DNA from 3 places in the Thalassospira sp. GO-4 genome. Region 2 is predicted to be linked to each of the others. Evidence: predicted binding sites of a transcription regulator. Region 2 holds the regulator's gene; each other region holds the start of a gene.

Region 1 (4,216 bases), 1.0 Mb from region 2:
TTTCCGGCTTGTTCATTTCGGTACGTGCGAGCTGCTCGGAATTGTTGGCAGCAACATCAACCTGCTTGTTGGCGGTCGCCATCAGGTTGGTTTCGTGGTTCGCATTGCGAACGGTCTTGAAGCAATCCTTCGGATCAACACCGTTCTGCGCAAAAACGTAATAGGTCGGAACCAGGAAGCCCGAGGTCGAGTTCGGATCACCGATACCGAAATTGAGCGAGCCATCACATTTCAGCATGTCGGCAAGGGTATTGAGCTTGTCGTTATCAGCCTGGGTGATGATGTGGGAATAATATCCGTTCGAACCATCGGATTTGGACGTCTGAACGAAAACTTCACCACCAGCACGGTCAACGGCTTCCATCGCCGACTTGTTGCCGAACCAGCCAACATGAACCTTGCCAAAACGCATGCCTTCGATGATGCCGGCATAGTCCGGGGCAAAGAATGCCTCGATCTCTTTGCCGAGCGCTTTTTCCATGTCATCGATCATCGGCTGCCACTGGGCTTTGAGGTTCGAGCTCGACTCAGTCGAGATGAAGCCGAAAACCAGTTTTTCCGGATCCTGCTCGAGCGGCTTGTACTCAACATCAGCAGCAGCAATGCCCGATGCCAGCAAGGTTGCAGCCAGTGCTGCAGATGCAATTGTCTTGGCGATCATAAGAAGTCCCCTGTCAAATATGAATTGGACGTGTGTCGATGAGGTAAGGCAGTCAAAACGTGACCCGGCTAGCTTGTCGCGATGGCCAGATCCTTTTTCGCAACCGGCTCAATCGCGGGACGTGTTTCATCCCCGGAACCATCTGCAAAAAGCTCGGAAGAATATTCGCCATACAATTCGCGCAGGAATTCCGGCGTCAACTGGGTCGAGGGCCCGTCAAATACGACAGCACCATCACGCATGGCGATGGTGCGTTTGCAATAGTCTTTTGCGTAGTCAACCTGATGAAGGGACACGATCACGGTCACGTTGTCTTCACGGTTCACACGATCAAGGGTATTCATCACCTTGCGCGAGGATGCCGGATCAAGCGACGCGATCGGCTCATCTGCAAGAATAAGACGCGCACCCTGGGTGATGGTCCGCGCAATTGCTGCGCGCTGTTGCTGCCCGCCGGAAAGATTGCGGGCCTTTTTGGTCGCATGCGCATCAATACCGACACGATGCAATGCGGCCATGGCACGCATTTTTTCGGATTTGGTAAACAGGCCAAGTGATCCGCGCCAGGCCGGGACGCGCCCCAAAAGCCCCATCAGCACATTGGTCAAAACCGACAGGCGGCTGACCAGATTGAATTGCTGGAAAACCACACCGATTTCTGCGCGCACCTTGCGGGCGCCGCGCGAAATCTTGCCATTTTCCTGAATTGTTTCGCCAAACACGACGATCTTGCCGCCGTCGCGATCACCACGCAGCAATCCGGCAACATGGCGGATCAATGTTGATTTTCCCGAACCGGAAGCGCCGATAAGCGCAACCATTTCGCCTTCCCGCACCTGTAACTTCACATTTTTCAGTGCGCGTTTGTCACGGGTAAAGCTTTTGTTCAGCCCAGAAATATCTACAACCAGCATCAAGAAATCGCCTGCATGTGTTTCGCTGGATGACGAAGCTACGCATGAATGGCGACTCTACGGTGACACTGATGTTACAGTTCGATGATTACGGTGCTCTGTTTACGCCAACAACAATCAAACTTGTCTATACATCAAATGTATTTTCAGTAATTTCAAAAATATATCGATGCAGATAAATCATATTTAAAATGATAATCTAAAAACAGGAAAATAAATCAGCATATCTCAAAACAAAAATTTACATATGTGCCATGACTGTGCAGATTTTCATTAAAAATATATCGTTATTTATTTTACGTGATTGCTTGGATTGCGAACATCACATCATCTTCGATTTCAAGGCCGTCCACCTCAGCAATGGCGCGCGCTGATTTCCCGCGCCGTCCCGGAAGACGTACACCGTCTTCGGCGGCAATTTCATTAGCAATCGCAGCAAGATGATCCATGACACCGGCCCCGCCCGTCGAAGCCGGATCAATTGCAATGATCATTTGGCCCAAAGCAGGCGGCTTGCCCTTGTCATCAAACAGGGATGATGACTGATGACCGAATTGTGCCCCGGTGAGACCGGCTGCGAGAAGTTCGACCATCATTGCCAATGCTGCACCCTTGACGCCGCCAGCAGGGACCATGGTTCCATCCAGTGCCTTGACGGGATCGGTTGTCGGGTTCCCGTCCGTGTCAAATGCCCAGTCATCGGGAATTTCGACACCCTTTTGCTTTGCCGCCATGATTTTTCCGCGTGCGACTTTCGACAGAGCAAGGTCAATGATCACAGGATCGCCTGCACTTCCGACCGGCACCCCAAAAGCAATCGGGTTGGTCCCGAACATCGGGCGCCGACCGCCCCACGCCGCCATTGCCGCCGGGGCATTGGCGAACATCATCGCCGCCAAACCCTGTTCTGCAAGGCGTTCGACCGTCAGTCCCATAACACCGGCATGATGGGATTTAAAAATTGATGCAACAGCAATCCCCTGCTGGCGGACCATGTCAGGCAAATGATCCATCATCAAATCCAGCGCCGGATAAGCAAACCCGTATTGCGCATCAATCCGCAGGACACCCGGTGCCGACTTTTCCATTTGCGGCGTAGCATTGCCATCGACTTTTCCTGCGCGGGCCTGTGCGGAATAGGCCGGAACGCGCCGGAAACCGTGACCACCCTGTCCGGATGCTTCTGCGGCAACCAGCGCGGTCGTAACGGATGCTGCATTGTTCCGGCTGACATTGCAGCGCATCAAAGTATCGCAAACAAGCGTATGAGCATCTGACAGGGAAATTTTCATGATGGATATGACCTTGGGTAACAGCGGAAAACGCCATGGGCGGGATTGCTGTTACAATAAGCCGATGCCCGGTCAACAGGCAAAGGTGTTTTACCGTTTTCTTGCACTGCACATCATATGACCTGTCGGCGCAAACATCTGAAGTTGTGCTAAAATCCTGCCTTAAACTTTCGATACGTTTCATCTTCATCAGCCACAGCCAACACAGGGATAGTGACATGCGCACCACAAAACCGATCATGTTTTCCGCCGTCGCAATGACAGGCGCGCTGATTTTGTCTGCATGCAATACGACCGGACAGATGAATACCGGGGGTGCCTGGAAAAATGTCACGGGCAAGGACTGGCACCTAACCATGCTGTCCAATGGCGGACAGACATTTACATTTACACCGACATCGCCAATGCAACCCAGTGCTGTCTTTTCAGAGGATGGAAAGGTTAACGGGTCTTCGGGCTGCAACAGTTATTTTGGCACCTATGATCAGGATGGCAATCAACTGACATTTTCGCCACTCGGCGCGACCCGCAAGATGTGCCTTAATGGCGCGATGGCGATCGAGGCAGCTTTTAACAATGCGACAACTCAGGTCACGCACTGGAAACTTGGCAATGACCAACTGGTTCTGATTGACCGGGATGGCAAAACCATCATGACGTTTACAACCAAGGCCCCGTAAGCCAATAAACGGCTTGATGAACGCAAATAAAAAGGGCGCCGTTTGGCGCCCTTTTGTTGGTTCCAGCGATTTTTTCGATCGCTTTCAAACCGGAAATCAGTCGTCGGTTTTGGTTGCTTCGGATTTCGGACCGACTGCTGCCGGTTCGGTACGCAGCCCCTGAATGATCGAGAAGCAGGCCAATAACAGCACAATCGCAAACGGGAAGCCGGTTGATACGGCCATCGCCTGCAACGAGCCAAGCCCGCCACCCAACAGCAATGCGATCGCAACCAGTCCTTCGAAGGTGCACCAGAAAACACGCTGGGGAACCGGTGCATCAACCTTGCCGCCAGCAGTGATCGTATCGATCACAAGCGATCCTGAATCCGATGATGTCACAAAGAAAACAATCACCAGAATAATGCCCAAGAATGACGTGATCGCATGCATCGGCAATTGTTCAAGCATTGTGAACAGCTTGATCGGAAGACCGGCTTCGGCAATGGCAGTTACACCTTCGCTGACCATGTGAACGGCAGTACCGCCGAACGCCGTCATCCAGAAGACACATACAAGTGACGGAATGATCAGAACACAGGTGATGAATTCACGCACTGTACGCCCGCGCGAAACACGCGCGATGAACATGCCAACAAACGGTGACCAGGAAATCCACCATGCCCAATA
Region 2 (4,216 bases):
GGTCCGTTCCTGATCATGGTTCAGGCGGCGGGCAATGCCGGTACCGAAACCAGCCCGTGGATCAGTATTCTTCTTGGCTTCGGTTCTGTCGCCCTGCTTCTGGTCGCAGGACGGTATCTTTTGCCGCATCTGTTTCGCTATATCGCGTCGCTTAAAAACCCGGAACTGTTTGCGATTGGGACCCTGTTCGTTGTTCTTGCCGCCAGCACCCTGACCGAGGTTTCCGGACTTTCGATGGCACTTGGCGCGTTCATTGCCGGTGTAATGCTGGCCGAAACCGAATTCCGCCATCAGATCGAAGCCGATATCGCGCCATTCCGTGGCGTTTTCCTGTCGCTGTTCTTTATGTCGGTCGGGATGTCGGTCAATGCCAATGTTGTCTATGAACAGTTTGGCAGTGTGCTGCTGTGGCTGATTGCATTGCTTGTCATCAAGACGGCCGTTCTGTTTGTCTTGTCCTTGGCGATTCGGTTTGAACGGGGTTCGGCCCTTCGTGTTGCGATGAGCCTGGCAGCAGGCGGTGAATTTGCATTCGTCATGTTTGCACTGGCGGCCCAGAATGGTGCAATTCCGCGCGATCTTGCCGCGATGCTGATCCCGGTGGTTGCCTTGTCGATGGCATTGACACCGACCCTGATCAATCTTGGCCACCGGATCGAGGAAAAGCTGCATCCCAAGGAAGACGACCAGCTTGGCCCGATCTCGGATGAAACCGAAGGCATCCACCAGCATGTTCTGGTCATCGGCAGCGGACGTGTCGGCAGGGTTCTGGCGCGTCTTTTGAAAACCCGCGATATTCCGTTCATTGTTCTCGACAGTGATGCCCAACAGGTTTCGCGCGGCCGTGCAGAGGGGCTCCCCGTATTCTTTGCCGATGGGTCACGCCCGGAAACATTCCGCGCCGCCCACACCGATGAAGCGCGCATCGCGGTTGTTGCCATGGGTAACCCGCATGCAACCGAAAAGACCGTTGCGCTTCTACGTCAGCATTATCCGCATCTCAAGATCTTTGCCCGCGCCCAGGACATCACCCATATCGGTCCGCTGTCGCGCAGCGGGGCCGATGCGGCAATTCCCGAAGTACTGGAAACCGGCCTTCGGCTTTCGGATCATGTGCTGTCGGCCTGCGACGTGCCACAAGAAGACATTGATGCCGAAATCGCCAAGTTCCGGCGCGCTGACATGCTGTTGATGAACGAACTGGCACCAAGGACCCAGCGCAAAAAGGCCCCGGAACCGGCACAAGCAGCACCGGCATCAGAAGTCGCACCAGCGACAACACCATCTGCGGCACCTGCATCCGCGGCATCTGCATCCCCGGCGACCGCGAAGACAACAAAGGCATCCGGCACGGCTGCGCAAACCGCCAAAACCAAACCGACGGCAAAGAAACCTGCGTCGCGTGCCACGCCAAAGAAAACAACCGGGCGCAAGGTTGCGACAAAACCCGCCGCAACCAAAACAACGTCGGGCAAAACCACATCGGGCAAAAAAGCAGCGCCCCGCAAACCGGCGACAGAGACTGCGCCATCAGACAAGCCGGCAACATCCCGGTCAGGCCGCACCACACGTGGCAAAGCTAAAGACTAGCTAAATGCAAAACCCCCGCGGCCTGTGGCAACGGGGGTTTTGTTTGATCTGAGTGTCAGAATTTTTTCAGACGCGCCTAGCAACGAGCCCGCAGTCCGGCCTTGTGGCCGGATCAATCAGGCCGCAGTTTCCGAATCCAGCGCATAGCCGGCTGCCCGAACCGTCCGGATGATATCGCGGGTACCTTTGACATCATTCAGGGCCTTCCGCAGGCGGCGGATATGCACATCAACCGTACGGGTTTCGACATAAATGTTCGGTCCCCAAACAGCATTCAAAAGCTGCTCGCGGGAGAAAACACGCCCCGGATGTTCAAGGAAGTAGCGCAGAAGACGAAATTCGGTCGGACCAAGGTGGATGGCCTTGCCATTGCGGCTGACGCGATGGGCGGCAAGATCCATTTCGATATCGGAATAGACCAACTGCCCTTGTGGTTGCGCCGGACCGGATCGGCGCAGAAGTGCGCGAATACGTGCCAGCAACTCGCCAATCGCGAACGGTTTGGTGACATAGTCATCAGCACCGGTATCAAGCCCGCGAATGCGATCCCCTTCTTCGCCACGCGCAGTCACCATGATGACCGGCAAATCGCGGCTTTCGGGCTTGCGGCGGATCTGACGGCAAACCTCGATCCCCGACATGACCGGCAACATCCAGTCCAGAAGGACAAGATCAACATGCGTTTCAGCAAGAATTTTCAACGCTTCGTCACCGTCACCGGCTTCGACAACCTGCATCCCCTCACGTTCGAGGTTGTAGCGCAACATGGTTACGATTGCAGCTTCGTCCTCGACGATAAGAACCGTTGGGTCCATCTTCCTATGCTCCAGTGTCACTCATTCGGTTCGACAACAGCAAAGTTCGCTGCATCATTTTTTGGCCGGTCGATTGCCGGCAGGTCTTCGCCCTTGATCCGGTAATAGATCGTTTCGGCGATATTGGTGGCATGATCGCCAATACGTTCGATGTTCTTGGCGATGAACAGCATGTGGGTCGATGCCGTAATGTTGCGCGGATCTTCCATCATGTAGGTCAGCAATTCGCGGAACAGCGAATTGTACATGTCGTCGACTTCCTGATCGCGCGCCCAGACGCGTTCCGCCTTTTCGGCGTCACCTTCGATATAGGCGTCGAGAACATCCTTGATGATTTCCTGGGCCAGCTTGCCCATATTAGGGATCACCTGGACCGGACGGATCGGCGGGATCTGGTTCAGGACCTGGGCACGTTTGGCAATGTTCTTGGCCAAATCACCAATACGCTCAAGATCATTGGACAGCTTAAGCGCCGTCACGACCTGACGCAGGTCATCAGCCATCGGCTGGCGCAGGGCCAGAAGACGGACCGCAAAATCCTGCACTTCCTGTTCAAGAACATCGATACGATGGTCTGAAAGAATGACTTTTTCAGCCAGTTCCGAGTCACGCTTTACAATAGAGCGGATCGCAGAGATCAGCTGACTTTCTGCAAGCCCGCCCATCTGCGAGATGATGTTGTTCAGACGGGTCAGTTCCTCGTCGAACGAACTCACGATATGTGTTTTGTCGTCAGCCATTTATGCGTTCTCCTCGTATCGCTTAACCAAAGCGACCGGTAATGTAACCCTTGGTGCGGTCGTCTTTCGGGTTGGTGAAGATCTGATCGGTTTCACCAACTTCTACCAGCTTGCCAAGGTGGAAAAATGCGGTCCGCTGCGATACACGCGCAGCCTGCTGCATGGAGTGCGTCACGATCACGATCGTGTAGTTCGAACGCAGTTCGTCAATCAGCTCTTCGACCTTTGCCGTTGCGATCGGATCAAGTGCCGAGCACGGCTCGTCCATCAGAATGACTTCTGGGCTGACCGCAACCGCACGTGCGATGCAAAGACGCTGCTGCTGACCACCCGAAAGACCGGTAGCCGGGGATTGCAGGCGATCTTTGACTTCCTTGAGAAGACCGGCACGCTCAAGCGAGGTCATGACAATTTCATCAAGTTCGTCACGCGAATTGACCAGCCCATGAATGCGCGGGCCATAGGCCACGTTGTCATAGATCGATTTCGGGAACGGGTTCGGTTTCTGGAACACCATCCCGATACGTGCGCGCAGCTGAACAACGTCGATCCGCTTGTCATAGATATCGCGGCCATCAAGGGTCACCTTGCCATTGATGGTCACACCATCAATCGTGTCGTTCATGCGGTTCATGCACCGCAGGAAGGTCGACTTGCCACAACCCGACGGGCCGATCAAAGCGGTAACCTGACGTTCGACGATATCCAGATTGACATCGAACAGCGCCTGATTGTCGCTATAGAAAAGATTAAGGTCACGTGCCGTCATTTTCGGGCTTGCGACCGACGGCTCTGCCGTCATTGCGCTCTGGGATACAGCAGCCATTTTACCACTTCCGTTCAAATTTTTTGCGCAGATACACAGCCAGTCCATTCATCAGGATCAGGAAGGCCAGCAACACCATAATCGCTGCCGAGGTTTTCTCGACAAAGGCACGTTCCGGGCTGTCTGCCCACAGATAGATCTGGACCGGTAGAACCGTTGCCGGATCAAGTGCACCACCCGGGATATCAACGATGAAGGCAACCATGCCAATCATCAAAAGCGGTGCCGTTTCACCAAGTGCCTGT
Region 3 (4,216 bases), 2.0 Mb from region 2:
AACATTTCGTGGCGGTTTCAACCGCCCTTGATAAGGTCGCCGCATTTGGCATTGATACCGATAATGCATTTGGGTTCTGGGACTGGGTAGGCGGGCGTTACAGCCTGTGGTCGGCGATTGGTTTGCCGATCATTCTGGCTGTCGGCTATGACAAGTTCGAGGACCTTCTGCGCGGTGCGCAATCAATGGATAACCATTTCAAAACCGCACCGGTGGAAACCAACATTCCGATGATCCTGGCCCTGATCGGGGTGTGGTATCGCAATGTTCTGGGCGCATCGAGCCAGGCCATCCTGCCTTATGATCAGCATCTTTCGCGGCTGCCAGCCTATTTGCAGCAGGCCGATATGGAAAGTAACGGCAAATCTGTCACCCGCGATGGCAAGGCGATTGCCTATGAAACCGGACCGATCATCTGGGGCGAGCCCGGCACCAATGGCCAGCATGCGTTTTATCAGCTGATCCATCAGGGCACCGAACTGATCCCGGTTGATTTCATTGTTGCGGCCAATGCGCTCCATCCGCTTGGCAACCATCACGACAAGCTGGTGTCGAACTGTCTGGCGCAGGCCGAAGCATTGATGCGTGGCAAGACCGAGGATGAAGTGCGGGCCGAACTGGCGGGCAGTGACCTTTCCCCGGCCGAGATTGATGTTCTTGCCCCGCAAAAGGTATTTGCCGGGAACAAGCCCAGCACCATGATCCTGTATAAGCAGCTTGATCCATTCACCCTTGGCCGCTTGGTGGCGATGTATGAACATAAAATCTTTGTTCAGGGCGTCATCTGGAACGTCAATTCCTATGACCAGTGGGGCGTCGAACTTGGCAAGCAGCTTGCCAAGGAGTTGCTGCCGATGGTCGAAGGCAAGGAAGACGCCGGTGCGCGTGACGCATCAACAGCGGGCCTGATCAAGCGTCTGCATGCTTTGCGCGGGTGATTGCTAGTTCCCGTCATCGGGGACCAGACAAAGCCGATAGGCACCGGAAGGGCGGTTTTGGCCATGGCTGATACCGCCCTTTTGATATTCAAGCAGCCGTTCGGCGCAGAGCTGTTCGGCCACCTGATGAATGCGCGGCATCAGATCGGTCCAGTTTTTGCCAAATGATCGGGCGACCTCGGACGGGCAGAAGGATTTGTCCGCACCGCGCCGGGCGGCAAGTGACAGCATTCTTTGGCGCAAAACCGCATAGGTTGGCCGGGTTTCTTCGACATCATCAACCATCATGACCCAACACCATCATGCTCAGGTGATCTTTTGTGCGGACGGCTGTTGCGGCATCGGTCGGAACAGTATTTGACGTCTTCCCAACAGGTTTTCCATTTGCGCCGCCACAAAAATGGCCGACCGCAGGACAGGCATGTCTTTGACGGCAAATGCGCCTTGGCGCGGAATGATCCATTGGCATTGCGGGGCATGGCATTACCGGGTCGTACTTATCCGATCAGGGTTTCAATCATAGCATGGGCGGCAGACTGACCGCTGCGCCATGCGGCTTCGACCCGGGCACCAAGACACCAGTCCCCGGCGGCGATCACGCGCCCGTTCATACCGTTCAGATGGCTTGAACCGAGTGGCTGTTCGGTGCGCGCATAGCGCCAGCGATGGGCCTGCACCGAATGCAATTGCGGTAGTTTGACACCACTCACATCGCGCAGGGCAGCCAGAAGGTTTTCAATCACGCGGTCCTTGTCATCTTCAAGATGGTCGCGCGACCATTGCGGACTGGCATGAAGAACCCAGGGGTCGGGACAGCGCCGATGGAACAGATCATCTGACTGTGTGCTGCGTGCTGCCCAGCTAATTGCCGGGGATGGATGCAGCATGGCATCAAATGCCGTCGGAAGTGGCTGTTCAAAGGCCGCCATCACCGCCCAGCATGGCGCGGTAACCACGTCACCAATCGCGTCATAACGCGCTGAAAGTGGCCGCAACAATTCAGCCGTCTGCGGGGCAGGGGCCGTTACGATAACCCCGTCAAACGGGCCGAATTCCCCGTCCAGATCGTCATGAAGGACAAAGCTTTTTCGATCAAGCTGTTCAATTCTGGTGATGCGGTGCTGTTTGTGAATGGTAAAGGCATCGACAAGCGGGCTGATCAGCTTGTTCATTTGCGGCGCGCCTTGATACCAGTGATCAAGCGCAAGGTTCCCGGCACTTTGCATGGCGGGAATGTCGCCATGATGCAGGTTCGGTTTCCAGTTCTGGGCGGCGTTATGTGATGCGGCCTGTTCCAGATAGGCGGCAAAACCGGGATGCCGGGCGGTAACATATTGCGCACCGTGATTGAAATGACCGAAATCGGTTCGCCGTGATGCCAGTCGCCCGCCCAGACCACGGCTTTTTTCAAAGACGGTGATGTCCATCCCGACCTTGTGCAAAGTGCTTGCAGCTTTCAGTCCGGTCATGCCTGCGCCGATGATGGCGATGCGGATTGCTTTCATCTGACAGCCCCGATGATGTGGTGTTGCGACAATTCAGCGGTTTGATTCTGATACGCAAGACGGGGCGGGTTGGAGCAGTCACTGCCACAAGATATTTATGAAACTGTCACGCCCGGGTCATCAAACCGTTACAACAAATCAGCAGGTTGTCTGATCTGTCGAACCGTTTACCAAGGGGGAATTATGCGTTCTTCATTGATGGCAACTGCTGCTATTTCCGTACTTTTGACGGCCTGTGCCGGTACTGCACCAGATCACGCGATGATGACCGAAAGTGTTGCCAACGCGGGCGCACATCCGATCACGATTGTGCCGATGGGCGAATATCGCACCGGCATGCTCGATGAGGGTGCCGCAGAAATCCCGGCATTTGACCCGGTGTCCAAACGCATCTTTGTCGTCAATGGCGCGGACAAGGCGATTGATATCCTTGATATGTCAAACCCCGACAAGCTTTCCAAGCTTGGCGCACTTGAACTTGCGACCTGGGGCAAGGGCGCAAACAGTGTTGCGGTGAAAAACGGGATTGTTGCCGTCGCGGTCGAGAATGAAGACAAGCAGGCCCCGGGCAAGGCGGTGTTTTTTGATACCGAAGGCAACTTTATCGCATCGGTAACAGTCGGTGCATTGCCCGACATGATCAAGTTTTCACCCGATGGAAAATACGTCCTTGTTGCCAATGAAGGCGAACCCAATGACGCATTCAGCAACGACCCGGAAGGCAGCGTTTCAATCATTTCGATTGCCGGTGGTGTCGATGGTTTGAGCGATGCCGATGTGCGCACGGTTGACTTCAGGTTCCTGAATGATGCGGAACTGCCATACGGGATGCGGACATCCAACCCGGGTACGTCAAGTGTCGCCCAGGATATCGAGCCGGAATACATTGCTGTTTCAGGTGACAGCAGGACCGCCTATGTGTCGCTTCAGGAAAACAATGCAGTCGCCATCATCGATATCGAAACCGCGACGGTCAAACATGTGGCCGGTCTTGGTTTCAAGGACCATTCGGTTCATGCCTTTGATGCCAGTGACAAGGACGGCAAGATCAATATCCGCACCTGGCCGGTGATGGGCATGTATATGCCCGATACCATTGATGCGATTGAAATTGGCGGCAAGGACTGGATCCTGATCGCCAACGAAGGCGATTCCCGTGACTATGACGGTTACAGCGAAGAAACCCGGGTTGGCAAACTGACCCTTGACCCGGTTGTCTTCCCGAATGCCGACACCCTTCAGAAAGACGAAAATCTTGGCCGGTTGAAAACGACAACCGCACAGGGTGACACCGATGGTGACGGGGATGTTGACGTTATTTACAGCTATGGCGCGCGGTCATTCTCGGTTCTGAATGCCAGCGGTGAGATGGTCTTTGATAGCGGTGATGCATTCGAGCAGGTGCTGGCGGCGAAATATGCCAATGTCTTTAATTCCTCGGACACCGAAAATTACAGCCGTGACAATCGTTCCGACGACAAAGGCCCGGAACCCGAAGGCATTGCTGCGGGGTATGTCAACGGCGTTCCCTATGCCTTTATCGGACTGGAACGGCAGGGTGGCTTTATGGTCTATGATCTGACCAATCCGGCCAACCCGCAATTTGTCACCTATCACAGTGATCGCCGTTTCTCGGGCAATCCCGAAGCTGACACCGCAGGCGAACTGGCACCCGAAGGCATGCAGTTCGTTGATGCCAAGGACAGCCCGACCGGGAATGCCATGCTGGTGATTGCATCCGAAGTATCGGGCAGCACCAAGGTCTATGACCTG

What was found. Region 2 encodes PhoB, which activates phosphate uptake and scavenging genes when phosphate is short. Its sites were predicted from a motif close to TNTCATAAAACTGTCA; they were not measured.
Region 1: phnC (phosphonate ABC transporter ATP-binding protein) is a predicted target of PhoB. The motif match lies at 1,650-1,665, and genes of this name have one in related genera.
Region 3: M9H61_RS05160 (choice-of-anchor I family protein) is a predicted target of PhoB. The motif match lies at 2,537-2,552, and genes of this name have one in related genera.

What each region holds. Positions count from the first base shown of each region.
Region 1 is NZ_CP097807.1:2,600,105-2,604,320, forward strand. Features, by position in the region: gene phnD (phosphonate ABC transporter substrate-binding protein) at 1-661, opposite strand, end outside; gene phnC (phosphonate ABC transporter ATP-binding protein) at 730-1,575, opposite strand; gene M9H61_RS12040 (Ldh family oxidoreductase) at 1,872-2,867, opposite strand; gene M9H61_RS12045 (META domain-containing protein) at 3,086-3,547, shown strand; gene M9H61_RS12050 (BCCT family transporter) at 3,644-4,216, opposite strand, start outside.
Region 2 is NZ_CP097807.1:3,601,834-3,606,049, reverse strand. Features, by position in the region: gene M9H61_RS16505 (cation:proton antiporter) at 1-1,590, shown strand, start outside; gene phoB (phosphate regulon transcriptional regulator PhoB) at 1,707-2,405, opposite strand; gene phoU (phosphate signaling complex protein PhoU) at 2,423-3,145, opposite strand; gene pstB (phosphate ABC transporter ATP-binding protein PstB) at 3,168-3,971, opposite strand; gene pstA (phosphate ABC transporter permease PstA) at 3,973-4,216, opposite strand, start outside.
Region 3 is NZ_CP097807.1:1,074,701-1,078,916, reverse strand. Features, by position in the region: gene pgi (glucose-6-phosphate isomerase) at 1-938, shown strand, start outside; gene M9H61_RS05175 (DUF3253 domain-containing protein) at 942-1,226, opposite strand; gene M9H61_RS05170 (DUF2256 domain-containing protein) at 1,223-1,417, opposite strand; gene M9H61_RS05165 (NAD(P)/FAD-dependent oxidoreductase) at 1,436-2,443, opposite strand; gene M9H61_RS05160 (choice-of-anchor I family protein) at 2,627-4,216, shown strand, end outside.